One region of the Filifactor alocis ATCC 35896 genome, then DNA from elsewhere that is predicted to be linked to it. Evidence: a T-box and tRNA genes for the amino acid it is inferred to sense, from the RefSeq annotation. Region 1 holds a T-box; the other holds one or more tRNA genes.
The links. A T-box is a leader RNA that pairs with one kind of tRNA and senses whether it is charged. The one in region 1 lies ahead of alaS (alanine--tRNA ligase), so its partner is inferred to be a tRNA-Ala.
Positions count from the first base shown of each region.

Region 2: it has a tRNA-Ala gene. The T-box ahead of alaS (alanine--tRNA ligase) is inferred to sense a tRNA for this amino acid. The anticodon was not compared.

Region 1 covers NC_016630.1:401,586-416,540, reverse strand. The annotation lists gene HMPREF0389_RS01840 (hypothetical protein) at 694-1,314, shown strand; gene HMPREF0389_RS01830 (hypothetical protein) at 1,833-2,453, shown strand; gene HMPREF0389_RS01820 (hypothetical protein) at 2,841-3,218, shown strand; T-box leader at 3,914-4,131, shown strand; gene alaS (alanine--tRNA ligase) at 4,332-6,977, shown strand; gene mnmA (tRNA 2-thiouridine(34) synthase MnmA) at 7,052-8,167, shown strand; gene cysS (cysteine--tRNA ligase) at 8,268-9,668, shown strand; gene HMPREF0389_RS01795 (Mini-ribonuclease 3) at 9,650-10,063, shown strand; gene pth (aminoacyl-tRNA hydrolase) at 10,122-10,682, shown strand; gene mfd (transcription-repair coupling factor) at 10,694-14,068, shown strand; gene HMPREF0389_RS01780 (peptidylprolyl isomerase) at 14,149-14,955, shown strand, end outside.
Region 2 covers NC_016630.1:1,133,342-1,148,296, forward strand. The annotation lists gene HMPREF0389_RS04930 (radical SAM protein) at 1-521, opposite strand, end outside; gene HMPREF0389_RS04935 (hypothetical protein) at 882-2,306, opposite strand; gene HMPREF0389_RS04940 (C40 family peptidase) at 2,673-3,899, shown strand; gene HMPREF0389_RS08735 (polysaccharide deacetylase family protein) at 4,180-5,070, shown strand; gene HMPREF0389_RS04950 (hypothetical protein) at 5,438-5,971, opposite strand; tRNA gene HMPREF0389_RS04955 (tRNA-Trp) at 6,090-6,164, opposite strand; tRNA gene HMPREF0389_RS04960 (tRNA-Ile) at 6,222-6,298, opposite strand; tRNA gene HMPREF0389_RS04965 (tRNA-Pro) at 6,305-6,381, opposite strand; tRNA gene HMPREF0389_RS04970 (tRNA-Ser) at 6,395-6,485, opposite strand; tRNA gene HMPREF0389_RS04975 (tRNA-Lys) at 6,512-6,587, opposite strand; tRNA gene HMPREF0389_RS04980 (tRNA-Lys) at 6,604-6,679, opposite strand; tRNA gene HMPREF0389_RS04985 (tRNA-Gly) at 6,698-6,771, opposite strand; tRNA gene HMPREF0389_RS04990 (tRNA-Tyr) at 6,835-6,919, opposite strand; tRNA gene HMPREF0389_RS04995 (tRNA-Thr) at 6,930-7,004, opposite strand; tRNA gene HMPREF0389_RS05000 (tRNA-Asp) at 7,033-7,109, opposite strand; tRNA gene HMPREF0389_RS05005 (tRNA-Val) at 7,115-7,190, opposite strand; tRNA gene HMPREF0389_RS05010 (tRNA-Glu) at 7,226-7,300, opposite strand; rRNA gene rrf (5S ribosomal RNA) at 7,306-7,422, opposite strand; tRNA gene HMPREF0389_RS05020 (tRNA-Ala) at 7,595-7,670, opposite strand; rRNA gene HMPREF0389_RS05025 (23S ribosomal RNA) at 7,735-10,638, opposite strand; rRNA gene HMPREF0389_RS05030 (16S ribosomal RNA) at 11,252-12,786, opposite strand; tRNA gene HMPREF0389_RS05035 (tRNA-Ser) at 13,281-13,372, opposite strand; gene rpmF (50S ribosomal protein L32) at 13,573-13,749, opposite strand; gene HMPREF0389_RS05045 (YceD family protein) at 13,765-14,274, opposite strand; gene HMPREF0389_RS05050 (acetate/propionate family kinase) at 14,389-14,955, opposite strand, start outside.

The DNA of each region.
Region 1 (14,955 bases):
TATATTGACTTTATTTATCACATTTTTTTGGAATATCTATGTAATAACAGTGAAGACAAAAGATATATGGAAAAAAGAACTGATCCATGGAATTTATCGATGGTTTATTGTGATAAATATCTGTTTTGTTCTATGGAAGATTATTGAAATTTTGATTGAATTAGATGCAGCGTTTAGCATATGAGGGTTAAGAGAATGAAGAAGAAAGTGATGCTGCTTGTAGATACCCTAACTGTGATATTTTTAAGCATCCAAATACAGTATACAATAGTGTTTGTTGAAGAGTTTTTAAAAGTTACAAAATTATACATGAGACGATTTTTTGTCACTTTATACGCTTAGTGGAATATTTGACATGATAAGCGGGTCATCATATGACCAAGCATATATTTGGATTCTGTGCATCACATGTTTTTTTTAGTTTATATGTAATAGAAGAAGATAAAAGATATAAGAAAAAAAGAACTGATCCATGGATGTTATCTATGGTTTATTGTGACAAATATATTTTTTATGTTATTGAAGACAATTGAATTTTACATTCATTTAGGCTATATTTTCCGTGGATAGTTAGTGAGAACAAGTAACCATTAAAATAATTGAAAACAGGAATATGACCTATCTTGAAGCAAGTGTTCCTGTTTTTGAATTATTTTCATAAAAGACTATTATACCTTCTTAAAAGAGAGAAAAGTGGATACAAAGGGTAAGTTTCGAGAAGACTATTGGAAAAGAGATTGGGATAAATACCGGGATGAATATTGTAGTAAATTCAATAGTTATGTAAAACGTTCAGGAAGTGTAACAGAAAAAGTTCATTATTTTAGAAATAATTTGAACAGAATTCCGACAACACTGCAACAGTTAAATTCCCAAAGCAGTAATTGGGTGTTGCTGAAGGTAGGAAGTTCCGGATATCATATGTGTCCGACATCCTTTTCCGAAACGGGTTCATACAATCTGAAATTTATCTCCAAAAACGGCAGGAACGAAGGAGTCTATATCAACTATTACGGAAGTAATAACAAAAACAAAAATAAGGGAAAAGCTTGTACCGAAAAAACAGATCCGAAGAATATGGGAACCTATAACTTTAGTGGAATGTATTATGCAAAAGGAAAAATATCTACAGATGGAGCAAGTCATTGGTTATATGATATCCATCCTTATGACAATTATGGAAATGTATCGAAAAATGATTTGCCGAGAGATGGAGAAAAGCGTAAAGATAATGAAACAAGGTATGAGTATAATGTTGATGTAAGGCGGGCTAGAATTCAATTTACAAGAGAATGGAAAGGAATAGATGAATGAAAAATAATACTATCAATAAAAAAAAGGGTTTCCTATTCGTTGTTGATATATTAAGTATTATACTTTTAATGATACAGTTAGAATCTACTATTGTTTTTATTATGGAAAGTTCCTCATATTTGCAAAATTTCACATGGGATGATTATTTTGATTTATATAGTATATTTGGTATATCGGATATGATACGCAGGTCATCATATGATCAAGTATATATTTGGATTGTATTTATCATATATTTTTTGAGTTTCTATGTAATAGTAGTAAAGATAAAAGATATAAGAAAAAAAGAACTGATCCATGGAGCTTGCAAATGGTTTATTGTGACAAATATACTTTTTGTGTTATTGAAGACAATTGAATATTACATTTATTTAATCACTATCACGCATGCATAATTAATGAGAACAAGTAACTATTAAAATAATTAAAAACAGGAATATGACCTATCTTGAAGCAAGTGTTCCTGTTTTTGAATTATTTTCATAAAAGACTATTGTACCTTCTTAAAAGAGAGAAAAGTGAATACAAAGGGTAAGTTTCGAGAAGACTACTGGAAAAAAGATTGGGATAAATACCGGGATGAATATTGTAGTAAATTCAATAGTTATGTAAAACATTCAGGAAGTGTAACAGAAAAAGTTCATTATTTTAGAAATAATTTGAACAGAATTCCGACAACACTGCAACAGTTAAATTCCCAAAGCAGTAATTGGGTGTTGCTGAAGGTAGGAAGTTCCGGATATCATATGTGTCCGACATCCTTTTCCGAAACGGGTTCATACAATCTGAAATTTATCTCCAAAAACGGCAGGAACGAAGGAGTGTATATCAACTATTACGGAAGTAATAACAAAAACAAAAATAAGGGAAAAGCTTGTACCGAAAAAACAGATCCGAAGAATATGGGAACCTATAACTTTAGCGGAATGTATTATGCAAAAGGGAAAATATCTACAGATGGAGCAAGTCATTGGTTATATGATATTCGTCCTTATGACAATTATGGAAATGTATCGAGAAATGATTTGCCGAGAGATGGGGAAAAACATGGCGATAATGAGAAGAGGTATGAAAAAAATCTTGATGCACTGAGAGCCAGAATTCGATTTGTGGGAGAATGGAAAGGGGTAGTAGAATGAAAAGAAAAATAATCTTAGCTATAGATATACTTACGGTAATACTTTTTGCAATACAAATACAATCTACTGTTGTTTTTATTTTTGAAGATTATTCATATTTACACTACTATTCATGGAACAAATTTTTTATATATTATAATTCGTATGGTTTAAGTACTTTAGTGTATGATTCTTTTCGAAGTGAGTTTATATATTATCAATTTTTGTTCATAGTATTTTGTCTAAATCTCTATGTAATAGTGATAAAGATGATATGTATGTACAAAAAAGAAACGATGTATGGAATGCATAGAGCTCTTCTTTTTGTTAATATAGCTTTTATTTGTGCTAAAATAGTAGAATTTGATGTGTTCTGGACTGCTGCAATGGGTATATGAGGTTAAGAGAATGAAAAATAAAGTAATACACTTTGTTGATATATTAACTGTAATAATTTTAATGATAATATTACAATCGGAAATTGTTTTTATCAAAGGAAATTGTTTGTATGTGCAAAATTCTCCATGGTATGATTATATGTGGATGTATTCTATTAGTGGTATATCAGATATGATACGAAGATCATCATATGATTTTATCTATAATTTATTGGTATTTATTGTTTATATTTCTAGTTTTTATGTAATAACAGTAAAGTTGATAGATTTATGGAAAAAAGAACTTATTAGTGGAACTTACAGATGGTTTATTGTGATAAATATATGTTTTGTTATATTTAAGACGGTGGATTTTTTGATTGAATTAGATGCAGCGTTTAGCATATGAGGGTTAAGAGAATGAAGAATAAAGTAATACACTTTGTTGATATATTAACTGTAATATTTTTAAGCATACAAATACAGTCCACAATAGTGTTTATTGAGGAACGTTTTTCATATTTACAAAATTATGAATGGAGTGATTATTTTTATTTATATCGTTGTTGTGGAATTACGGACACTATACTATCTTCTTCATTTGAGAAATTATATTGTTGGATTGTATGTATCATGTATTTTTCGAGTTTCTATGTAATAGTAGTAAAGATAAAAGATATAAGAAAAAAAGAACTGATCCATGGAGCCTATAGATGGTTTATTGTGACAAATATATTTTTTATGTTATTGAAGACAATTGAATTTTACATTCATTTAGGCTATATTTTCCGTGGATAGTTAGTGAGAACAAATAACTATTAAAATAATTGAAAACAGGAATATGAACTGTCTTGAAGCAAGTATTCCTGTTTTTGAATTATTTTAATGAAAGATTGTTACATCCATATATGTCAAGAACATATATGTCAAGAAATCAATTTCAGACGGATTGAGATTGATGCTGAAAATATTAGTGTAATTTCATTTTATAATTAACGTTGCAATTTAAGAACGAATTTATATTGAGATGTTCTATGAAAAATTTATTTGACTTTTTGTAATTCATTTTCTATAATAAAAAGAAAGATTTGTGGAGAATAGGATAATTTATCGGTGACAGGAATTAGTATCTTTATTTTACTTGCATTTAGAGAAGAAGCGGTTGGTGAAAGCTTTTGCCGGTGATAAAGAGAAGCTCTCCTTGAGAATTTTCGTAATGGAAAACGGTGTGGAATCTCGTTATCGGTTCTAATAAGATAATTTGAAAAAGTTTGATTTCAAATTAGAGTAAGGTGGTACCGTGATGATGAGTCGCCCTTATGTCATAAACGAGATGGCATAGGGGTGTTTTTATTTTATTAGCAGTAAAATTGTTTGAAATGATAGTTTTAATGGTGGTTGTCTCTTATTATATGAAAAGAATTGATGTGAACTATTGTGGTTGTTTAGAGTCACATCTAACATAACTGCTTATCATCAATTTATAGAAGGATTGTATTTTGAAAAAAGAGGGGTAGAGAAAATGAAGTTAAAATTTAAGTCTGTCAATGAGATTAGAAAAAGTTATTTGGATTTTTTTGCAAGTAAAGATCACTATGTGAGTCCAAGTTTTCCTTTGGTTCCAATTAACGATAACAGTTTGTTACTTATCAATGCCGGCATGGCTCCGCTGAAGAATTATTTTATGGGAATTGAAAAACCGCCAAAGAACAGAATGTCTACCTGTCAAAAATGTATTCGCACGGGAGATATTGAAAATGTAGGAATTACAGCTCGCCACGCGACTTTTTTTGAAATGTTAGGAAATTTTTCTTTTGGCAATTACTTTAAAAATGAAGCGATTGCGTGGGCGTGGGAATTTGTTACCACTGTTTTGGAAATCAGTCCGGAGTTGTTATGGGTAACTGTATACGAGGAAGATGACGAAGCATACAATATTTGGAGAGATAAAATCGGTGTTTCGGAAGATAGGATTGTAAGATTAGGAAAAGAGGATAATTTTTGGGAAATAGGAACAGGAACAGGTCCGTGTGGTCCTTGTTCGGAAATTTACATCGATAGAGGAGCAGAATTCGGTTGTGATGATGAGCACTGCAAACCTGGATGCGACTGCGACCGTTTCTTGGAATTTTGGAACTTGGTATTTACTCAATTTAATAAGGAAGAAGATAAGACTTTGACTCCATTGCCTCATCCGAATATTGATACAGGAATGGGATTGGAGCGTGTAGCTTGTATGTTGCAAGGTGTGGATAGTATCTTTGATATTGATACCATGCAGGATATTATTCGAAAGATTGAAGAGTTATTACATGTGAAATATCGTGAAGATAGTAAAAAGGATATCAGTATTCGTATTATTACAGACCATATTCGTGCAGTAACTTTCTTGATTGGAGACGGTGTTATTCCATCTAATGAAGGAAGAGGATACGTTCTTCGCAGACTTCTTCGTAGAGCTGCAAGACATGGAAAATTATTGGGGATGGATAGACCGTTTTTGCATGAATTAATGTCAAAAGTGATTGAAATTAATGCAGATGCATATCCGGAATTAAAGGAAAAACAAGAATATATTTACAAGGTGATTAAGGTAGAGGAAGACAAGTTTGAAGAGACGATTTATCAAGGGTTAGAAATTTTGAGAGAAGAGATGAATCGTATGAAAGATACTAATGAAACGATGATGAGCCCTGAAAAGGCATTTCGTCTTTATGATACATTTGGATTTCCATTTGATTTGACAAAAGAGATTTTGACAGAGGAAGGTTTTTCTGTAGAGGAAGAAGGCTTCTATGAAGAAATGGAAAAACAACGTAATCGAGCAAGAAGTGCCAGAAAAGACAGTGATAACGAAGGATGGAAGAAAGAGAACATCTCATTGGATTTAGAGCCTACTGTTTTTGAGGGATATACAAGTTTTACAGAAGAAGCAAGTATTATCAGTATTGTTCAAGAGGATGCGTTGATTCAAACAGCGAAAAAGGGAGATAAAGCTATCTTTATTTTGAACAGAACACCGTTTTATGCAGAAAGTGGCGGTCAAGTGGGGGATATCGGAATTTTAGAGAGTCAAAGAGGAAAAGTTTCTGTTATCCAGACAAAAAAAGGTAATAATGATGTTATTATGCATATCGGAGAAGTGATTGAAGGAGAAATTTCTGTTGGAGACAGTATGATTGCTGAAATTAATGAATCTCGTAGAAACGAAACAATGAGAAACCATTCAGCAACTCACCTTTTGCACAAAGCCCTTCGTACAGTATTGGGTAATCATGTCACTCAGGCCGGTTCTTTTGTAACACCTGAGCGTGTGAGATTTGATTTTACTCACTTTGAAGCAATGACAAAAGAAGAACTTCAAAAAGTAGAGCTGGCAGTTAACGGAGCAATCTATTCTTATTTGGAAGTTACTTGTCAAGAAATGGCAATTGAGAAAGCGAAAGAAAAGGGAGCAATGGCGCTTTTTGGAGAAAAATACGGTCAAACAGTTCGTGTAGTATCTATGGGCGATTATTCTGTTGAGCTTTGTGGCGGAACACATGTGAGCAACACCTCTGAAATCGGAATGTTTAAGATTGTTTCAGAATCAGGAGTTGCGTCCGGAGTGAGAAGAATCGAAGCTGTTACAGGAATGAAAGTATATGAAGTTTTGAAAAAGCAAGAAGGTCTTTTGGAAGATTTATCTGAAAAAATGAAGACAAAACAGGATCAATTATCTGAAAGAGTGGAACATCAGATTGTGGAATTAAAGGAAGCGAAAAAAGAAATTGCTCAACTTAAAAATACCATTTTGCAAGAAAATATGGATAATATTATGTCTCACTGCATAGATGTTAGTGATTTAAAATTATTAACAAATGAGTTTGAAAATGTTGATTCAGACGATTTGAGAAATATAGCTCAAAGTTTGGTAGATAAGGACGATACTCTTGTGGTGGTGCTTGCTTCTAAGAAGGATGAAAAAATTAATTTTATTGCAATGGCAGGAAAAAATGCGGTAGAAAAAGGAGCACATTGCGGAAATCTTTTAAGGGAAGTGGCAAAAATCGCAAAAGGTGGCGGTGGCGGAAAAGCCAATATGGCACAAGCAGGCGGCAAAGATGTAAGTAAAATCAAAGATGCACTGAATGTGGCAAAGGATGTGTTAATCGCTCAATTATTGTAATATCAAAATTTATCATGACAGATAAAGTAGATGAAAGTGATATTTAAAGTATAGAAATAGAAATGGAGTATATTGTGGCAAAAAAAGTCATTTTAGGTATGAGCGGAGGAGTGGACTCTTCCGTTTCCGCCCTGCTCTTGAAACAACAAGGGTATGAAGTGGTAGGACTTTTTATGAAAAATTGGGATGAAAAGGATGAAGGCGGAGTTTGTACAGCAACACAGGATTATGAAGATGTGATGAGAGTGGCAGGGCAACTTGAGATTCCTTTTTATACAGTTAATTTTGAAAAGGAGTATTGGGATAGAGTATTTTCTTATTTTTTGAATGAATATGAACACGGAAGAACTCCTAATCCGGATGTAATGTGCAATCAGGAAATTAAATTCAATGCGTTTTTGGATTATGCGCTGAAATTAGAAGCAGACTATATTGCAATGGGGCATTATGCCGGAGTGCTGAAAAAAAACGGAAGATATTATCTAAGAAGAGGAAAAGACGCCAATAAAGATCAAAGTTATTTTTTGTCTCGTATTACGGAAGAGGCTCTTTCTAAAACTATTTTTCCGATTGCTGATTTAGAAAAATCGGAAGTAAGAGAACTTGCAGAAAAATACCGTCTATATACAGCAACAAAAAAAGATTCGACAGGAGTTTGTTTTATCGGAGAAAGAAATTTTGATAAGTTTTTGGATCAGTTTTTGAAAACAAATCCGGGTCTTATATTAACAGTGGATGGAAAAAAGATAGGTGAACATACCGGTTTGATTCATTACACAATTGGTCAGCGTAAAGGAATCGGAATTGGCGGTGTTGGGAGTGGAGAACCTTGGTTTGTAGCAGGAAAAGATTTGAAGAAGAATATTTTGTATGTCGCACAAGGGGAACAACATCCGTCATTGTATACAACAGAGTTGTTGGGAGAAGATGTTGTGTGGATTACAGAAAAACCGCAATTTCCATTTAGAGGAACTGCCAAGTTTCGATATCGACAAAAAGATATTCCGGTAACAGTATATGAACATCAAGACGAGGGAGTAAGAGTAGTGTATGATGAGCCTGTTCGTTCTATTACTCCCGGACAATTTGCTGTTTTCTATGATGGAGAAATTTGTTTAGGGAGCGCTATTATTACAAAGGGGAAACCATTGAATATGAAATATGAATATTTACATGATGTTGTAAAGTAAAAATATGCAAACAGTTAGGGTTTGTTATTAAAATGACCTTTGTTGTAAAAAAAACATAAGTAGTCTATAATAAAGAAAAAAACAGGGGGGCGTTTGTTTTATGCGTTTTTATAATACATTAACTCGAAGAAAAGATGAGTTTGTACCGATTGAAAAGAATAAGGTAAAAATGTATTCTTGCGGGCCGACAGTATATAATTATTTCCATATCGGGAATGCAAGACCGTTTATTATTTTTGATACATTGAGAAATTATTTAGAGTACAGAGGATATGAAGTTACTTTTGTTCAGAATTTTACGGATGTAGATGATAAAATCATCAATCGTGCGAATGAAGAAGGTATTTCGCCTTTGGAGGTAGCAGACAAATATATCAAAGAGTACTTTGTTGATGCAGATGGATTGGGAATTAGAAGAGCAAGCGTTCATCCAAGAGTAACGGAATGTATTGAGGATATTATTGAGTTTATAGAAGAACTGATTCAAAAAGGGCATGCCTATGAGATAGATGGTGATGTTTATTATGATACCAAAAGTTTTGATGGATATGGGAAGCTGTCACGACAAAATATGGAAGAGTTAAATGCCGGAGCCAGAATTGATGTAGACGATAGAAAAAAAAGTCCTTCTGATTTTGCACTTTGGAAGAAGAAAAAAGAGGGAGAAATAGGTTGGATATCTCCTTGGGGTGAAGGAAGACCGGGATGGCACATTGAGTGTTCTGTTATGAGTCGAAAGTATTTGGGAGATACAATTGATATTCATTCAGGAGGTCAGGATTTGATATTCCCTCATCATGAAAATGAGATTGCTCAAAGTGAAGGGCGTTCTGGGAAAGAATTTGCACACTATTGGTTGCATAACGGATACATCAATATCAACAATCAAAAGATGAGTAAGTCATTGAATAACTTTTTCACAGTAAGAGAAATTTCTGAAGTGATTGATTTGGAAATAGTTCGTTTCTTTTTATTAAGTGCACAATATCGCAATCCGGTAAACTTCAGCCAAGATTTGTTAGATGCAGCAAAATCGGGAATGGAAAGATTGTACAATACAAAACACAAAGTTGAGTTTTTGTTAGAACAGGCACAGGGTATGATAAAGGAAGATGAAAAAGAATTTGTGTCTAAATTGCCTTCTTATCGAGAGTTGTTTATTGAAGCGATGGATGACGATTTGAATACTGCAGACGGTATTTCAGCTATTTTTGAACTGTCAAAATTTATCAATACAACAGTAAGTGAAAAAAGTTCCAAAGAGTATTTACAGGAATGCATGAATATCTTCTGTGAATTGACAAATGTGTTGAATATTATTCAAAAGAAAAAAAGTGACGGTTTTGATGAAGATAAGATCAATGAATTGATAGAACAGAGAAGTCTCGCTAAGAAAGAGAAGAATTTTGCTGAAGCAGATCGCATCAGAGGACAATTGCATGATATGGGAGTAGAAGTTTTAGATACAAGGCAGGGTACTACATGGAAGAAAATAGATTAGAAAAAGAGTTGTTTCCTTTGCATTCTGTCAATCCGATTGTACTTGCTTTCATGGGAGATTGTGTTTATGAATTTGCAATCAGAGATTATGTTATTCGCAAATTTCCTACCATGAAAATACATGCTGTGCATAGAAAGGCTGTTTCTTTTGCAAAAGCAAGCAGCCAAGCAAATGTTGTCCAAAAATTACATGAAATGGATTTTTTGACGGAAGAAGAGTGGAGTTGGGTAAAAAAAGGAAGGAATCAACATTCCATGATTCCTAAGAACGCATCACCGATGGAATATCGTTATGCGACAGGATTTGAGACATTGTTGGGATATTTGCATTTTGTGAACCAACAAGATAGAATCCGGTTGATTGTGGAAGAAGCAATAAAGATTGTTGGAGTATAGAGAAATGAAATAAGGAGTCTATTGACATAGACTCCTTTTGGCGTGAATTGGAGGATGTATGTATATTATTGTAGGGCTCGGTAATCCGGGGAAAAAATATGAGAGAACAAGACATAATATCGGTTTTTTGACAATAGATGAATTATCCAGAAGAACCGGGATTATTCCAAATAAACTGAAATTCAAAGCATCTGTCGGAGAAGGTAGAATTGGAACAGAAAAAGTTGTTTTGGTAAAACCGCAAACATTTATGAATCTTAGTGGAGAATCTGTAAGAGAACTTATGTCTTTTTATAAGGTAGACCATGATAAATTGATTGTTATTTATGATGATATTGATTTGGAAGTTGGAAAACTTCGTATTCGTAAAAAAGGAAGCTCCGGAACACACAATGGAATGAGAAATATTATTTATTTATTGGGATATGATGATTTTCCAAGATTTAGAGTAGGAATCTCCGGAGAAAACAGGAGAGGAAATCTTGCTGATTATGTTTTGGGGAATTTTTTGAAAGAAGAAATTCCATCTGTTGCAGATTCAATTGAACGATGTGCAGATGCGATAGAATGTTTAATGAAAGACGGGATTGAATTAGCGATGACGAGGTACAATGGATAGGGTGATGTGGGATGAAACAATTGGTAAAAAATTTAGAATTTCTTGCACCTTTTTTAAAAATTGACACAGCGATTTCTAAAGGGCAATTTCCGATTTCTGTGGATGGGTTTTTAACAGAACAACGAATTTTGCATACGGCATACTTAGTTGAAAAATTAAGAAAAAAAATAGTGTTCGTGGTATCAAGCAAAAAGGAAGTAAATGATTGCAAAGAAGCATTTGAAAAAATGAATTTGAATGTTGTTACAATAGATACCGAGTCAATTCGATTTTATCATATAGATGCAAAAGACCATGAAAAAGACTCGGAGAATATTCGAACAATGGCATCTTTGTTATATGGAGAATATGATATCCTTTTAGTGTCCGGAGAAGAATTGAATCGAAAGTATATGCCGCCGAAAAGGTTTAAGGAAAGTATATATTCTGTTTCTTTAGGTCAAATTTGTGATAGGGAAGAGCTTTGTCATAAGCTGGTCTCTTTGGGATATACAAGAGAATACAAAGTAGAGGGTGTAGGGCAGTTTTCGATTCGAGGAGGAATTGTTGATATATATTCTCCTTCTATGACAAATCCCTATAGGATAGAATTTTTTGATGATGAGATTGATTCCATTCGAACATTTGATGTTTTTAGTCAGAAGTCATTAGAAAACGAGAAAAGAGCAGTAATTTATCCGGCAGCATCTTTGCTGTATCCTGACAGTGTAGAATTTAAGATACCACATGAAGAGGATTTGAATGATCCTTTGTCAGATGAAGTGAGGATGTTGAATGACTCTGTTTATTTTGAGGGAATGGAGAAATATGTTGACTTGTTGTACGGGAAAGAATCAGTTAGTTTATTAGAATATTGTGATGAAGACATTTTAGTAATAATGGTTGACAGTAATCGTGTGTTGGAGCGTATTGAGAATATTCAGGATGAGTTTTCCGAGTCATTCAAAATCAGTTTGGAAAAAAGAGAGACTTTGAAGTCTTGTGGAAATTTGTTGTGGGGAACGGCTGTTGTTGAAAGGCAATTAAGTGACAGAGCTCTTTTGTTACATTCTTATTTTCCTAAAAAATTGACATATTTTAAACCTAAGGCTCTGGTACATTCAGATACACGTAGCAGTATTCAATTTCAAGGACGTTTAAACGAATTTGTAGAAGAACTGTTATATTTAATAAAAGAAGACTATATTATTTTTATTTTAGATTGTAATGAAAATAGTTTTTCAAATATTTATCAGAAGTTGCTTGATTCAGGGATTCATCCCATTTTATTACAAGAGAGAACAACATATTTTGAAAATGGTGCAGTGGTGATGCATTCTTGCTATTTGGAAAAAGGATTTCTGTTTACGGATGCAAAAGTAGCTTTTTATACAGGAAATGATATTTTTCAAAATCGAAAGAAAAAACAGAGTCGAAAAATCGGTAAAAAGTATGATAGTAAGAAAATTGAAAATTTCATACAATTAAAAAAAGGTGATTATGTTGTTCATGAGACTTATGGTGTTGGACAATTTATAGAAATAGAGCAAAGAGAATTTGATGGAATCAAAAAAGATTATATTAAGATTGCATACTTTGGTGGCGATTCCTTATATGTTCCGTTGGAACAGATGGATAAAGTGCAAAGTTTTATTGGGAATTCTGCAGAGCAAGCATATAAATTAAGTAAATTAGGATCTTCTGATTGGAAAAAGTCTAAAGCAAGAACAAAAAAAGCAGTTGAGGCAATTGCACAGGATTTAGTAGAATTGTATGCGGTTCGTGAGAATGAAAAAGGATACTCTTTTCAAGAAGATACAGTATGGCAGAGGGAGTTTGAAGATGCATTTCCTTATGAAGAAACAGACGATCAACTGAAGGCGATAGAAGAAGTTAAGAGGGATATGGAGAGTAGTCGAGTAATGGATCGCCTTTTGTGTGGAGATGTAGGTTATGGGAAAACCGAAGTAGCGATTCGAGCTATTTTTAAGGCATGCATGGATGGGAAGCAAGTAGTTTTTTTGGTTCCTACGACAATTCTTGCTCAGCAGCACTATGTTACAATTAAGGAAAGATTCTTAAATTATCCGTTACGTGTAGATTTAGTTAGTAGGTTTAAGACAACAAAAGAAGTAAATGAGACTTTTGATTCTTTGGCAAAAGGCAGCGTAGATGTTGTCATTGGAACGCACAAAATCCTTTCAGAGAAGATAAAATATAAAAATTTAGGCTTAATTGTTGTGGATGAAGAACAAAGATTTGGAGTAAAACAAAAAGAAGCAATAAAAAAAATGAGAATGAATATAGATTGTTTGACATTATCTGCAACACCTATCCCGAGAACGCTCCACCTTTCCTTATCAGGAATTAGAGAAATGAGTATCTTGAATGAACCGCCTCAAGACAGACATCCGATTGTCACATATGTAACGGAGGCAAAGAGCAATATTATAGCCGATGCAATTGATAGAGAACTTGCAAGAGGGGGACAGGTATTTTTTGTTTATAATCGTGTGGAAACAATTGATAAAATTCATACTTTGTTGAAAGAACTTGTACCTGATGCAGATATTGCAGTTGCACATGGACAAATGCCATCCAGAAAATTAGAGCAGATTATGGTGGATTTCTTGAATAGAGAGTACGATGTTTTGGTATGCACAACAATTATAGAGACCGGGATGGATATTTCCAATGCCAACACAATGATTGTATACGATGCAGATAAGATGGGCTTATCCCAATTATATCAGTTGCGAGGGCGTGTTGGAAGATCCAGCAAACAGGGATATGCTTATTTTATGTATGAAAAAGAAAAAGTTTTGACTGAAATTGCCGAAAAAAGATTGAAGACAATTCGAGAATTTACAGAGTTTGGCTCAGGATTTAAAGTAGCGATGAAAGATTTGGAAATTCGTGGAGCGGGAAACCTTCTTGGAGAGAGTCAATCCGGTCATATTGCTAATATTGGATATGATCTGTATGTAAGGATGCTTGATGAAGCAATTAAGAAATACAAAGGAGAACTTCCTGTCACAGATGTGGAAACGGAAATTCAGTTAAAATTGAATGGATATATTCCTAACTATTATGTGGAAGATGAAATAGAAAAGATTGATATTTATAAAAAAATTGCTATGATTGATAAAAAAGAGGATTACGAAGACTTGATGGACGAACTTTGTGATAGATTCGGAGAAATTCCAATTTCTGTTGTAACACTTTTGGATGTATCTTATTTAAGAGCATTAGGAAAAAAAGGGAAGGTTACTAAAATATATCAAAAGAATTTTATGGTGTATTTTGTGGGTAAAGATAACAAATTAATTACAAAAAAAGCATTTCCACAAAAAGACAGTAGTAAATTAGTGAAAAATATTATAGATTTTTTAGAAATCGTGGTATAATAAGAAAGTATATAAGTTTTACAATGGAAAGATTGTGAGTAATCATGGCATAATAAAATGAAAAATAGGAGTGAGTGGAATTGAAAAAATGGAACAAAGTGATAGCAAGTGTAGTATCTGCTACATTACTGTTTGCCGGATGTAGTATCGGTGGAGATGCCGTAGCAAGTGTAAATGGACAAAAAATCGGTAAAGATGTTTATGAGAAGACATTGGGATTATATTCTCCGTCTTATGAAATGCAATTTGGACCGGATATATGGAATACAGAGATTGAATCCGGTGTAACATTTTCACAAAAATTTCAAGAAGAAATTTTAGAGAAGATGATTAATGATGAAATTATTTTGCAGGATGCAGCAAAAAAAGAGCTTACAGTTTCTGTAGAGGAAATCAATACTCAATTTGATGAGCTGAAAAAATCAATTGATTCTCAGGAACAATTTAAGTCTATCTTAGAAAGCAATGGTATAGACGATGAATTTTTGAAGGAACAAGTTAAAAAAGACATGACGGTAAAAAAATACTATGATACTCTGATGCAAGAAAATGAGGTAAAGGAAGACGAAGTAAGAAAATACTATGATGAGCATATTGATGAATTTACTTCTTCACAGGTAAAAGCATCGCATATTCTGTTTGCAAAAAAAGATTTTGATAAGAATGAAGAGCTTTCTAAGGAAGAAGTTGCCAAGAAGAAAGAGTTAGCAGAAAAAGTACTCGGAATGGCAAAAAACGGGCAAAATTTTGCTGATTTGGCAATGAAATACTCTGATGATACGGGTTCTGCAAAAAATGGTGGAGATTTGGGATATTTTGATAAAAATACTATGGTGAAAGAGTTCTCTGATGCAGCATTTTCTATGAAACAGGGAGATATTTCCGAT
Region 2 (14,955 bases), 730 kb from region 1:
CCGCCCAACCCGGAAATTGCAGTCACAGAAACAGCGATGCCTGCCTCTTTTAACTTCAATCCACATTCAATGGTTTCTGCAGAGGTAACATTTTTGTTGATTTTTTTCAAAATCCTGTCGCTACCGGATTCCAAACCGATATATCCGATTCCTAATCCCTTTTGATGCAATAATTTCAATTCCTCTACAGTTTTGCTCTTGATACTGTACGGAGAAGCATAGACAGCTACTCTCTCACATTCCGGAAAGTTCTCTTGAATATGCTCCAAAATTTGAACCAACTGTTCTGTTTTCATAATCAAGGCATCTCCGTCTGCCAAAAAGATTCTTCTCACATAAGGATAATAGCTCCTCGCTTCCCTAAAATCTTGCAAAATATCTTCCACCTTACGCACTTGAAATACCTTATCTTTATACATATCACAGAAAGTACATTTGTTGTGAGAACATCCTATTGTTGCTTGCACAATCAAACTTCTTCCTTCACTTGGCGGTCTATATACTATTCCTGAATATCTCATCCATCTTCCCCCTCTTTTTCTATTACTTTAGTGTATACCCACTCGATACGGAAATTTACACGATTCTCTATATTTTTATTGCTGTTGTTTCGGTTTCTCTATTCCCACCCCATATTTTAATCAAAGTGATACTATTGCTTGTTTCAATTGCCCTATATCATAATTGTAAGTTCCTGTTCAAAATTTAATAACTCTGTCCCTCTACTTGTACTTGCTCCAATGAGAACAAGCTTACACATAAGGATTATTTCAAATTCAAAATTGTGTCAATTTAATCAGAATTTTATATAAAAATCATAGTGAAGAAATAGTCAAAAAATCGGTGAACACTTCCACCGATTTTGAATCATATATGTCATTCTACTGCCCTTTAATCTTTAATTCTCCACTTTTGTTCACGTAGAAGTCATTGTGATTGATTAACAAAGTATATTCATTTTTATTTTGTACATGGAACTTCAGTTTCGCAGGCAGAATGGTTGTTTGCACGACTTCTTTCTCTCTTGACTTTGGATTGATCCGTGTCGTTTCTTGCAATACAGGAGGTGAAAAAACTCTTGAACTGCTCTCTGCCATATACATATCTAAAGATATCAATTCCGGATTGTATATCATATCCAACTCTAACATCCCGCTTGCTTCTTCATATTTAAAACTCTCTATCACAACTTCCTGACCTAAGATACGATGCACTTGAGGATATGCTCCTTGTTTTGATAACACAAGCTTGTCTTCACGATTATCATTCAATACAATATTGTCAAATTGGAAGGTATATTCTTTTTGTTGATCCACTTCAAAGTAATTTGAAGGATTAAAATAAAAATGCATTTTCCCTTCGGGAGAACCTTCAAAAGCATAGCTTCGTTGCAGACCATAGATTTTTCCGTTTGATGCAATCAGTTTTCCGCCCTCAAAAGCCTTCAGAGAATATCCTTTTTCTAACGCATTTCTTGTTGTCAATATCATCTGACTCGGTCCTACTATCAATTCATCTACAATAATAGAGCCGTATTCTGTCGGTATCTCTTGATTGATTGGATAGTGCACGGATATCTTCCAATTTTCTTCCGATACATCAAGCATCACATCTTTGAACGGATGATGTGGATATTGGGAGATTCCTTCATAGTCCACAAGATTGTCCATATCACTGTCATAAAAAGAAGATTGTATGACTAATTTTTGATTTTTACGAATAAGAAATTTCAAATCATCCGATGTCAAAATTCCATCCAATTTATACACTACAACATTTTCTTCTTTTGTCGGAACTGCCTCATAAGAAGCGGATATTTCTTTGCGTTTGTTAAAATCTAACGAATCTACCAAAAATACTTTAAAATAAGCTCCCTTCATACGAACCGGCGATTTTGTTTCTATATTTTGTGAAACAGGCGCTGCACCTATACCATTCCCTTGTTCTTGAGATGAGGTAGATGGTTGTTGTTCTTCATTTGCTATTGCTTTAGGAGAATCCTTCTTTTCCTCCGGAAATGTTACTTTTGCTTCAAAGTGACATCTTCCTTCTTCTACAGTCATGTTGTACAAGTCCAAAGAATATGCACCTTGCTCTACTTTTACATCTTTCAAATTTGGGTATTGATGCTCTAAAGCTTCTTCAATTCCGTCTCGTTGTTCCTGTATCCCAAGAGAAAGCAAATTTTCTTTAATCGGTTGCTCTTCTTGTTGCCAAGGTTTCAAAATAATAATTCCACTCACCACCACAACACATAGTGCTGCGATAACAATATTCCAAACCATTTTTTTTATTCGGTTGTCCATTTTTTACCACTTCTCCCTTTTCTATCGAGATTCATCCTCTCCTCCGTTATTATATCATTATTTCTTTTTTTTTCAACCCTCACAACTTACCGGATATACAACTCTTCACAATTCAAACCAAGACTCTTTTGTTACCGGATATCTCTTATTTATTTATGTAAAATTTGTAAAACTTTTGTATTTCACATTTTTGAAAAATACTATGTAACTATTTATTTTATGCCGTTTTACTATTTTTGTTCAAATTCCGCTTTGTGGTTTTGTAACTTTATTGTAACATATTCCTATTATTTTATTATTTTTATGGTATAATATAATACAGTAAGAATAAGAAATATAAAATAACATCGTATGGAGGATGTTCGAATGAATTTTGATTATAAAAAAACGATAGCATTGCTCTATCGAAATCCGGCTCTGTTGTTCACTATTGCCGTATCCATAGTATTGTCCGGATTTTTAATGATTTATCAACCGGGATTTGGATATCAAATTACCGCAAACGGAAGTCCTGTTGGATTTGTAAAACATAAAAATGATATCAGACAGTTGTCAGCACAAGTAGATTCCATCTTAAAGGAAGAATGGGGTGGCAACATTGAATATGAATTGGAACTATCTCATAAAAAAGGAAGACTTGCCGGAGTAGAGCTTACTTCCGACGAACAATTACAACATAATGTAATTGATTGCATCGATGTATACAAGCCCGCTTATCTTATTAAATCAAATACTGCTTTTGTCATGGCGGTCGATTCCAAAGAGACAGCAGAGAAAGTATTGAACAAAGTAAAAGAGCCTTATCTTAATATCAAGAAAAACGCTACCGTAGAGTTCGTTCAAGATGTAAACATCATCGGAGAAGAGTTGGTTCCGGTTGATATGGTATACGATGAACATATTGCACTGAATTCATTAAATCAGCCTAATTATCTTGCATCTGCCACTCGTTCCAACTTAGTAAGAGGAAGTCTGAAACATAACAAAAAAACTTCCACAAAACCGTTGGTAGATGTTCAGGTATCTTACGAAGAAACCGGTGTCGTTGAAATTGAACCTTCCGTAGAAAAAAGAAAAAATCCGTCTATGACAGAAGGTCGCTCTAAAGTAGTATCAGAAGGTACTCCCGGAAAAAAAGAAGTCCAACGAAAAGTAAAAATGATAAATGGTGAAATTGTTTCACAAGATGTTATCTATCAAAAAGTTCTTGTATCGGCAAAACCTAAAATTATAGAATATGGAACAAAACCTAAGGTTTCCGGTATCGTTGCAACCGCATGCAACTATTTGGGAACTCCGTATGTGTGGGGTGGTACCACTCCGCGTGGATTTGACTGTAGCGGTTTTACTTCCTATGTGTTTAGAAAAAAAGGAATCTATCTACCAAGAACTTCTTATGAACAAGCTCGTGTCGGTGAAAGGGTATCTCGTTCCAATCTAAAAGCCGGTGATTTGGTTTGTTTCCCGGGTCACGTCGGAATCTACATCGGAAACGACCAATTCATTCATGCACCACACCCCGGTTCTCATGTCAAAATCGATAGTTTGAGCTCACGCAGAAATTTTACTTGTGGAAGAAGAATCAGTTACTAAGTGAAACATCAACCCCCTACTTTCAATATCAAAAGTAAGGGGTTTTCTTTTGTGTTGTTTTATCATACGGTAATTGTGACATAATTGTAATGTAGTAACAATTAAGTATATGATATAATGAGACTTGTTGATAGATGAACTATCTTTAAAAAACAACGGATAATTCATTCTTTCTTACAAAAACAACAAGACTCTGTCACACAAACAAAATTTCTGTTTTCATAAATTATACAAGAGACTTGTTTGAACTTATCTTTATATTTAGGAGGATTTACTTATCATGAAACGCAAATTTTTACTACTGTTCACCGTCTTTTTTCTTATGATTCCACAGCTATCTTTTGCTAATGTGAATCATACAGGAATTCCGATTTTAATGTATCACCATTTCACAACAGGAAATGATGTTAATTCACCGACCGTGTCACAAGCAAATTTTGAGCGTCAAATGAACTACTTATACGAACACGGATACACCACTATTCATCTAAATCAATTAGAAGATTTTTTAGACGGAAAAATTCAACTTCCTGCAAAAACAGTTGTTATCACAATGGATGACGGGTACCGCAGCAACTATGAAATTGCCTACCCTATTCTAAAAAAATACCATATGAGAGCAACACAATTTCCAATCGTAGAAAATATCGGAACCTTATCTGAATATACAAATTCCTCTCGTTTACCGCACTGTAGTGCAGACGAAATGAAAGCAATGAAAGACGTGTTCGAGTTTCAATCACATACTTATAACACCCATTATCTGACAACTGATAAAAAGTCTGCCCTTATTACAAAAGATTATAATGATGTCTATGCAGACTTATCCAAAGCGTCCACTACACTTGCGATGTTAGATTGTTCGCCTTATGCATTTTCTTATCCTTACGGTTCATATAACGACAATATAAAGCAGGTACTAAAAAATATTGGTGTAAGAATGGCAGTTACCGTTCGTCCGGGTAGAGTGACCAGACAGTCTAACAAACTGGAACTACCAAGATACAACATTTCCGGTACAATTAATTTTGAAGACTTCAAAAAAATCGTTTCAGAAGATCCGGATGACGTTATCCAAGAATTTATCACAAAAACAGGTGCCCCTGTTGATAACAGCAACATCATCAATATTACAACAGAAAAAAATCCGGAAACATTTAATGTACAATAAAAGATTATGATACATAAAAAACCATTCTCTTGGATTACCCAAAAGAATGGTTTTTTATTCGTATAAATAATATCTAAGTTTTCTAACTCAATAACATCATTCATCCATTTATATCTCAAGTACCTTTCAATTTCAGTTAAACAGAATTTCATTTCATAACTCTATATGCTATATGCTCAAAACAATCTAGAAAAACAATAATTTCATATCCTATTATTTTCTATTATCAGAAATTCAAATGAAAGCATAATATACTATGATGTCAATATTTAATGTATAGCATTCAAAGCTAAAAAAATGTATTCCTAAAACGATATCGCTTGGAAGACTAATTGTATAAAATGTTGTCAAAACATAAAACAATAATTTAACGGAATATTTTTATCTTAAATAAATAATTCTCATCCCTATCATTGAAAGACTTTTCAATTTCATTCACATTTGACCACTTAAAGGATATACTTGTATCTTTCTCCAGTGGCACAATAAAACAAAATTTTTGTAATGTTGCTGAAACACCTTCTACAATATCCTTGTCTTCTATTGGATAATCAATCTTGTGATATGAAATAAAATCAATCTCTTCATTAACCCCTATGCTCCAAAAATTGATTGGAATATTCTGCGGAAGAATAACCTCCACCATCCCCTCCGTTTCCTCACTTAATTCTAAGTCTATTTCATGTATCACATGAGAATTGTTCATGGCAGATTCTATATGTTTCAACAGGTACTGTTTTCCATTTATCATAACAATATTATTTTGTGGATATCCATTATCACCTTTTGGAAAAAACACCTCTTCCTTATTGTTCAACTTAACATGATTCCTACAAGCTACAAACAATATTATCATTGATATCATAAGCAATGCTATTGAAATCTTCTTATAAATACTCATATATTTTCCTCCTCTTAACTGCCCAAATAAAATGCTTTATTCTTTCATTGTACCACAGTTAAAAAAATAAAAAAGAACCTTCCCGAAACATTAAAATAACGTCTCAAAAAGGTTTTACTGGCAGGGGCGGCAGGATTTGAACCCACGGCATTCGGTTTTGGAGACCGACGTTCTACCACTGAACTACGCCCCTATGATAGTATTTACAAAAAAGTGAAAAGATACTATTTCCGTAGTATCTTTTATGTACTGGTGGGCTTAGCAAGACTCGAACTTGCGACCTCACGCTTATCAGGCGTGCGCTCTAACCTGCTGAGCTATAAGCCCATAAAATGGTCGAGGTGGAGGGACTCGAACCCCCGGCCCTCTGGTCCCAAACCAGATGCGCTACCAAACTGCGCTACACCTCGAAATTAAAAATACTGGCGGAGAAGGAGGGATTTGAACCCTCGCGTCCTTTAACAGACCTACTCCCTTAGCAGGGGAGCCTCTTCAGCCACTTGAGTACTTCTCCAATCATAACTCTAAAAAGCTGAATGTTGGTGACCCATCAGGGGCTCGAACCCTGGACACCCTGATTAAGAGTCAGGTGCTCTACCAACTGAGCTAATGAGTCCTAAAAAGACTTTGAATGGTGACCTATCCGCGACTCGAACGCGGGACACCCTGATTAAAAGTCAGGTGCTCTGCCGACTGAGCTAATAGGTCCTAAAATCAACTTTTCACTGGAGCGGGTGAAGGGGATCGAACCCTCGCAACCGGCTTGGAAGGCCGGGGCTCTACCACTGAGCTACACCCGCACGGTATCTTTATCAAGAACAATACTATTATATCATCTTTTCTTATGTTGTCAAGAGTTTTTTTGGTGGAGGAGAGTGGATTCGAACCACTGAAAGCGTAGCTAACAGATTTACAGTCTGCCCCCTTTGGCCACTCGGGAACTCCTCCTCTGTAAACATGGAGCTGGCAATAGGAATCGAACCTACAACCTGCTGATTACAAATCAGCTGCTCTACCGTTGAGCCATGCCAGCATATAAAATACCTTTTCGAAAATAAAGATGGCGACTCGAAAGGGACTCGAACCCTCGACCTCCAGCGTGACAGGCTGGCATTCTAACCAACTGAACTACCGAGCCACAAATGGTGGGACCAATAGGGCTCGAACCTATGACCCCCTGCTTGTAAGGCAGGTGCTCTCCCAGCTGAGCTATGATCCCATTCAATAACTATGTTTCTCTATTTTCTTTTTCTTTGGTGACCCCTAGGGGATTCGAACCCCTGTTACCGCCGTGAAAGGGCGGTGTCTTAACCGCTTGACCAAGGGGCCACTGGAATTGGCTACGACTTACTTTCCCGGGGGTCTGCACCCCAAGTATCATCAGCGATGAAAGGCTTAACTTCTGTGTTCGGGATGGGAACAGGTGTATCTCTTTCTCTATTGTAACCATATTCTTTTCTTTTGCTTCGCTTTTCGGCAACTTCTTTGTTGGATTTCTTCGTCAATCGGTCCTGTATCTCATATACACTCCCTCTTTCCTCATCATCCGCCTTGAATTTGCTCGAAAATACTTGCAAAACTGTCTTACTACATACTTGCAGTAATTTTTGTTAAGACTAAAATTGGTGGAGACAAGGAGATTCGAACTCCTGACCCCCTGCTTGCAAGGCAGGTGCTCTCCCAACTGAGCTATGCCCCCATTTCTATCATATATTCTTACTTGATGGATTGTACCATCAAAACTGCATAACATCTTCTACCTTCGGATCAAGTCCTCGATTGATTAGTACTCTTTCGCTTCATACATTACTGCACTTCCACTTTGAGCCTATCTACCATGTAGTCTTCATGGAATCTTACTTCTCTCGAATGGGAAATCTTATCTTGAGGCTGGCTTCGTGCTTAGATGCCTTCAGCACTTATCCTTCCCACACATAGCTACCCAGCTGTGCACTTGGCAGTACAACTGGTGCACCAGTGGTGTGTCCATCCCGGTCCTCTCGTACTAAGGACAGCTCCTCTCAAATTTCCTGCGCCTGCGACGGATAGGGACCGAACTGTCTCACGACGTTCTGAACCCAGCTCGCGTACCACTTTAATGGGCGAACAGCCCAACCCTTGGGACCTGCTACAGCCCCAGGATGTGATGAGCCGACATCGAGGTGCCAAACCTCCCCGTCGATGTGGACTCTTGGGGGAGATAAGCCTGTTATCCCCAGGGTAGCTTTTATCCGTTGAGCGATGGCAATTCCACTTTCTACCACCGGATCACTAAGCCCGACTTTCGTCCTTGCTCGACCTGTTTGTCTCGCAATCAAGCTCCCTTTTGCCTTTGCACTCTTCTCACGATTTCCGTCCGTGATGAGGGAACCTTTGGACGCCTCCGTTACTCTTTGGGAGGCGACCGCCCCAGTCAAACTGCCTGCCAAGCAGTGTCCTATATCATGATTCAATGATTCTAGTTAGAATTCAAGCAACACAAGGGTGGTATCCCAACGATGACTCCTACAAGGCTGACGCCCTATACTCTAAGTCTCCCACCTATCCTGTACATCTGTTACCTAAATCCAATGCTAAGCTGCAGTAAAGCTCCATGGGGTCTTTCCGTCCTGTCGCAGGTGTCCGGCATCTTCACCGGCACTACAATTTCACCGAGTCTGTTGTTGAGACAGTGCCCAAATCGTTACGCCTTTCGTGCGGGTCGGAACTTACCCGACAAGGAATTTCGCTACCTTAGGACCGTTATAGTTACGGCCGCCGTTTACTGGGGCTTAAGTTCGAACCTTCGATTGCTCTAAGTCTTCCCCTTAACCTTCCAGCACCGGGCAGGCGTCAGCTCCTATACTTCACTTTGCAGTTTTGCAGAAACCTATGTTTTTGGTAAACAGTCGCTTGGGCCTATTCTCTGCGGCCTGCTCTCGCAGGCTCCCCTTCTCCCTAGGTTACGGGGTTATTTTGCCGAGTTCCTTAACAACAGTTCTCTCGCTGGCCTTAGGATTCTCTCCTCACCTACCTGTGTCGGTTTGCGGTACGGGCACCTTGGTCTTGCTAGAGGCTTTTCCTGGCAGTTTGAATGATTCGGCTTCGCTACTTTATTTTCACTCCCCATCACAGATTACGATTGTATTACCGGATTTGCCTGGTCTTACTCGCTTTCTGCTTGGACACGCTCTACCAACGGCGTGCTCCGGTCATCCTCCTGCGTCCCCCCTTCGCTCATTCAACTACGGTGGTACGGGATTTATTACCCGTTGTCCATCACCTACGCCTTTCGGCCTTGGCTTAGGTCCCGACTTACCCTGAGCGGACGAACCTTCCTCAGGAAACCTTAGGTTTTCGGCCGGAAGGATTCTCACCTTCCTCTCGCTACTCATGCCAACATTCTCTCTCGTATACGGTCCACTTTTTCTTTCGATTCTGCTTCTTACTGTATACGATGCTCTCCTACCACTATACTCTACAGTATAATCCAAAGCTTCGGTATTATGTTTTAGCCCCGGTAATTTTCGGCGCAGGATCACTCGACCAGTGAGCTATTACGCACTCTTTAAATGTATGGCTGCTTCTAAGCCAACATCCTGGTTGTCTATGCAATCTCACATCCTTTCCCACTTAACATATATTTTGGGACCTTAGCTGTTGGTCTGGGCTCTTTCCCTCTCGACTATGGACCTTATCACTCATAGTCTGACTGCTTTGCGCTATATATGGCATTCTTAGTTTGATAATCCTCAGTAATCTAAAAGACCCATTGGACAGTCAGTGCTTTACCTCCATATATATCTTGCAAAACGCTAGCCCTAAAGCTATTTCGGAGAGAACCAGCTATCTCCGGGCTCGATTGGAATTTCACCGCTATCCACACCTCATCCCCGCACTTTTCAACGTACGTGGGTTCGATCCTCCATTCCCTGTTACGGAAACTTCAATCTGGACATGGATAGGTCGCCCGGTTTCGGGTCTGCAATATGGTACTCTTGCCCTCTTAAGACTCGCTTTCGCTTCGGCTCCATACCTTAAGTATTTAACCTTGCATCATATCGCAACTCGTTGGCCCGTTCTACAAAAAGTACGCAGTCACTTGCAATTGCTTGCTCCTACAGTTTGTAAGCATATGGTTTCAGGTTCTTTTTCACTCCCCTCCCGGGGTTCTTTTCACCTTTCCCTCACGGTACTGTTCTCTATCGGTCGCTTGGTAGTATTTAGCCTTGGGGGGTGGTCCCCCCGTCTTCCCACCGGGTTTCTCGTGTCCTGTGGTACTCTTGATCACTCTTGCTTGTTTCTCTTTTCGTCTACGGGACTTTTACTCTTCTTTGGTTTGCCTTTCCAGGCATATTCGACTAAGTTCTTCAATGCTTTCTGAGTGTCGACCCCTATGTGGTTTCCCACTTAGGTTTGGGCTCTTTCGCTTTCGCTCGCCGCTACTGACGAAATCGATGTTTCTTTCTCTTCCTCCGGGTACTTAGATGTTTCAGTTCTCCGGGTTCCCCTCCCATAACTATGGATTCATTATGGAATATACAGATGTTAACCTGTATGAGTTTCCTCATTCGGATATCTACGGCTCTTTAGTTGCTTGCACTTCCCCGTAGCTTTTCGCAGCTTACCACGTCCTTCTTCGGCTCCTAGCGCCTAGGCATTCGCCATATGCTCTTTTTTACTTGATCGCGTCTTACTTTATATTTTTCCGTTCTTCTTTGTTGGATTTCTTCGTCTATCGGTCATGTATTTATATACACTCCCTCTCTCCTCATCATCCGCCTCGAATTTACGAAAAAATATCTCGTAAATGTTTTTACTTTCGAAAACTTGTTATTCTCTGCTTGCTTTCGCTCGCTTTGAATGGCTTTTGTCTGTTCTCTTTTGCTTTCGGTGAAATTACAGTGTTTCACACTCTTACGACGTTTCAAAAAAACCTTCTCTTGCTTTGTCTTTTTCCGTTCTTCTTTGTCAAGCTACGCTCTTTCGTCAATCACATATTTGTATATGCTCTTTCCTCTTTCGCTTGCTTTCCTCGAATTTACGAAAAAATACTTCGCAAGTACTTGTATTTTCATACTGTTACTCTTGAGTTTTTCTCTCGATTTCGTTTGTTTTTCTTTCTATCGTCTCGCGCTTTCTCTGTAATTTCTTAGATGTTATGCAGTTTTCAAGGTACAATTCTATTGCTTCGCTTTTTGGTAACTTCTTGGAGTTTCCTCAAAAATGCTTGCAATATGTCTTTTTCTTCTTTTGAAGGTTGAACCTTCAAAACTAAACAGCAGTTTCTTTTCTCCCTAGAAAGGAGGTGATCCAGCCGCACCTTCCGATACGGCTACCTTGTTACGACTTCACCCCAGTCATTTGTTTTGCCTTGGGCAGCTCTCTCCTTGCGGTTGAGTCGCTGACTTTGGGCCCCCCAAACTCCCATGGTGTGACGGGCGGTGTGTACAAGACCCGGGAACGCATTCACCGCGACATTCTGATTCGCGATTACTAGCAACTCCAACTTCATGTAGGCGAGTTTCAGCCTACAATCCGAACTTGGATCATCTTTTTGAGGTTTGCTTGACTTCGCAGTTTCGCTTCTCTCTGTAATGACCATTGTAGCACGTGTGTAGCCCTAAACATAAGGGGCATGATGATTTGACGTCATCCCCACCTTCCTCTAAGTTGTCCTTAGCTGTCTCGATAGAGTCCCCATCTTACTGCTGGTAACTATCGACAAGGGTTGCGCTCGTTGCGGGACTTAACCCAACATCTCACGACACGAGCTGACGACAACCATGCACCACCTGTATCCATTGTCTACCCGAAGGTAAAAGTCCTCGATTAAAAGGCTGTCATTGGTATGTCAAGTTTAGGTAAGGTTCTTCGCGTTGCTTCGAATTAAACCACATGCTCCGCTGCTTGTGCGGGTCCCCGTCAATTCCTTTGAGTTTTACTCTTGCGAGCGTACTCCCCAGGCGGAGTACTTAATGTGTTAACTTCGGCACCGAGTTCTTCACTCGACACCTAGTACTCATCGTTTACGGCGTGGACTACCAGGGTATCTAATCCTGTTTGCTCCCCACGCTTTCGTGCCTCAGAGTCAGTTGCAGTCCAGAAAGTCGCCTTCGCCACTGGTATTCCTCCTAATATCTACGCATTTCGCCGCTACACTAGGAATTCCACTTTCCTCTCCTGCACTCAAGTTAAACAGTTTTAATGGCTTACATTGGTTGAGCCTATGCCTTTCACCACTAACTTGTTAAACCACCTGCGCACCCTTTACGCCCAGTTATTCCGGATAACGCTTGCCCCCTACGTATTACCGCGGCTGCTGGCACGTAGTTAGCCGGGGCTTTCTTTTAGGGTACTGTCATTTCTTTCTTCCCCTACTACAGAGTTTTACGACACGAATGCCTTCTTCACTCACGCGGCGTTGCTGCATCAGGGTTCCCCCCATTGTGCAATATTCCCCACTGCTGCCTCCCGTAGGAGTTTGGACCGTGTCTCAGTTCCAATGTGGCCGTTCACCCTCTCAGGTCGGCTACTGATCGTTGCCTTGGTGGGCTTTTATCTCACCAACTAGCTAATCAGACGCGGGCTCATCTTTGTCCACCTCAGTTTTGATATTATTAGGATGCCCTATTAATATGTTATACGGTTTTAGCTATTCTTTCGAATAGTTATTCCTTTGACAAAGGCAGATTACCCACGCGTTACGCACCCGTCCGCCACTAACTTCTATATTCTTCGCCCCGAAAGGTTCTGTTAATAGTCGTTCGTTCGACTTGCATGTGTTAAGCACGCCGCCAGCGTTCATCCTGAGCCAGGATCAAACTCTTCGTTTTAATCTTTTCTCAGTTTTGCTCCGGTTGTTCTCTTGAACAACTTCAAAGTTATTTACCGGTTTGCTTTTTCCTTAATCTTTCGATTAAGTGGTTTTTCGCTTTGCAATTTTTCAATTGCTTGGTTGTTTTTTCTGCTGTTTAGTTTTCAAGGTTCATTCTTTTTTCTCGCTGCCCTCTGTGGTTTCCTACCTCGCCAGACTGCTTGTCTATATTACCATCTCGTTTTTACTTTGTCAACATCTTTTTTTATCTTTTTTATCGGCTCTTTCTGCTTTCTTTTCTGCTGTCTGTTTTGATGCTGCCTCTCCTACCTCGATGGTGTGTTCAATTTATCATATCTTCTTCTCTTTGTCAATTCTTTTTTTATCTTCCCTATAACAAGTTTGCAACCCGAAATAAAATTTAACAAAATCTATGTAAAAATAATTGCTACAAAAATATAAAAATGCCGTATTTCTAACACATACAGCATTTTATAAAAAATAAATATCCATTGGCGGAGATGGTGGGATTTGAACCCACGCACCGATAATATCGATCTGCCGGATTTCGAATCCGGTCCCTTCAACCACTTGGGTACATCTCCAAAAATAGATTTGCCTTACTTCATTAATCATACCAAAATTTCTTCAATATGTACATTCATGTTTCTGTATAAATTTTTCGTGTTGAATGAAAAATTTTTAAGATTAGCTTATATTTTTAAAGTAATGTATATTGAATAAATATAAATGTAAAAAGGACATGCCTAACCCACATGTCCTTTTTTGTTTCAAAAATAGATATCTATTTTGCAATAACTTCTCTACCTTTGTAATGTCCACATTCTGCACATACATGATGTGGTAAAGCGAATTCTCCACAGTTTGAACATTTTACCAATGTTTTTGCTGTCATTTTCATATTTGCAGATCTTCTTGATCTTGTTGCACTTTTTGCGGTTTTTCTCTTTGGTACTGCCATTTCTTTCTACCTCCTTTAGTTCAATAATTCTCTCAACTTTGCCATTCTTTCATCTATCGGTTTTTCAACTTCAGGACAATCACAAGGTCCATCATTTAAATTATGTCCACAGGTAGGACAAACACCCAAACAATCGTCTTTGCACAATAGTTTGAATGGTATTTCATCCCAAATTTGTACCCATACCAAATCCCATAGATTCAACTGATCTTTTTCATAACAATAGCTATCGAAATCCATAAAGTATTCTTCTTCCTCTGTTACCAAAACGACCAAAAATGGCTTGTCGACCGAAATTTCAATTTCCTTCAAACACTTGGAACAAGGTACGGACAATAAGGTCTTCACACTGCCGTCGAAAACTAGATTGTCTTCATGATAGCGAACACGACCTTCCACAACGGGCGTTTCTAAAAAAAGAACATTGTCATAATTGGCATTACATTCTTCTAAGGGGATGACATCATTTACAGAAATACTTTTCTTTTTTCTTTTTTTTACATCAGTAATATCTATAACCGCCATGACGCCCTCCTGATAATTCAACATTTCTCATTATACAAAGCGTTTCGTGTTTTGTCAATATTTTTGTATATCTGTAAAGTATATTTCCGGAATCTTTAATACAGATATCAAAAACTATTTTACTAATGCTAAAGTATCTCTTGCAATCATCAGTTCTTCGTTTGTTGGAATTACCATTACCGGAATTTTAGAGTCTTTCGTAGAAATAAACATTTCTTTTCCTCTTTGTTTATTTGCTTCTTCATCCAAAGCGATTCCCCATGCTTTAAATCCTTCACAGATTGCTGCTCTATCTTTTGCTGAGTTTTCTCCCAAGCCTGCTGTAAAGATAATTCCATCTACTCGTCCAAGTACTGCAGCATACGCTCCAATTGTTTCTCTCACTCTTAGACGGAAAGTCTCAAGTGTCACTTGTGCTCTCTCATTACCTTTTGCTGCTTCTTCTTCAATATCTCTAAAGTCAGAACTTACACCGGAAAGTCCTAATACCCCGGATTGTTTATTCATTAAGTTATTTACTTCTTCAATGCTCAAATTTTCTTTTTGCATTAAGAAAGGAACAATAGCCGGATCGATATCTCCACATCGCGTTCCCATAATTAAGCCTGCTAAAGGAGTGAAGCCCATGGATGTTTCTACAGATTTTCCTCCCTTAACCGCTGCTATAGATGCACCGTTTCC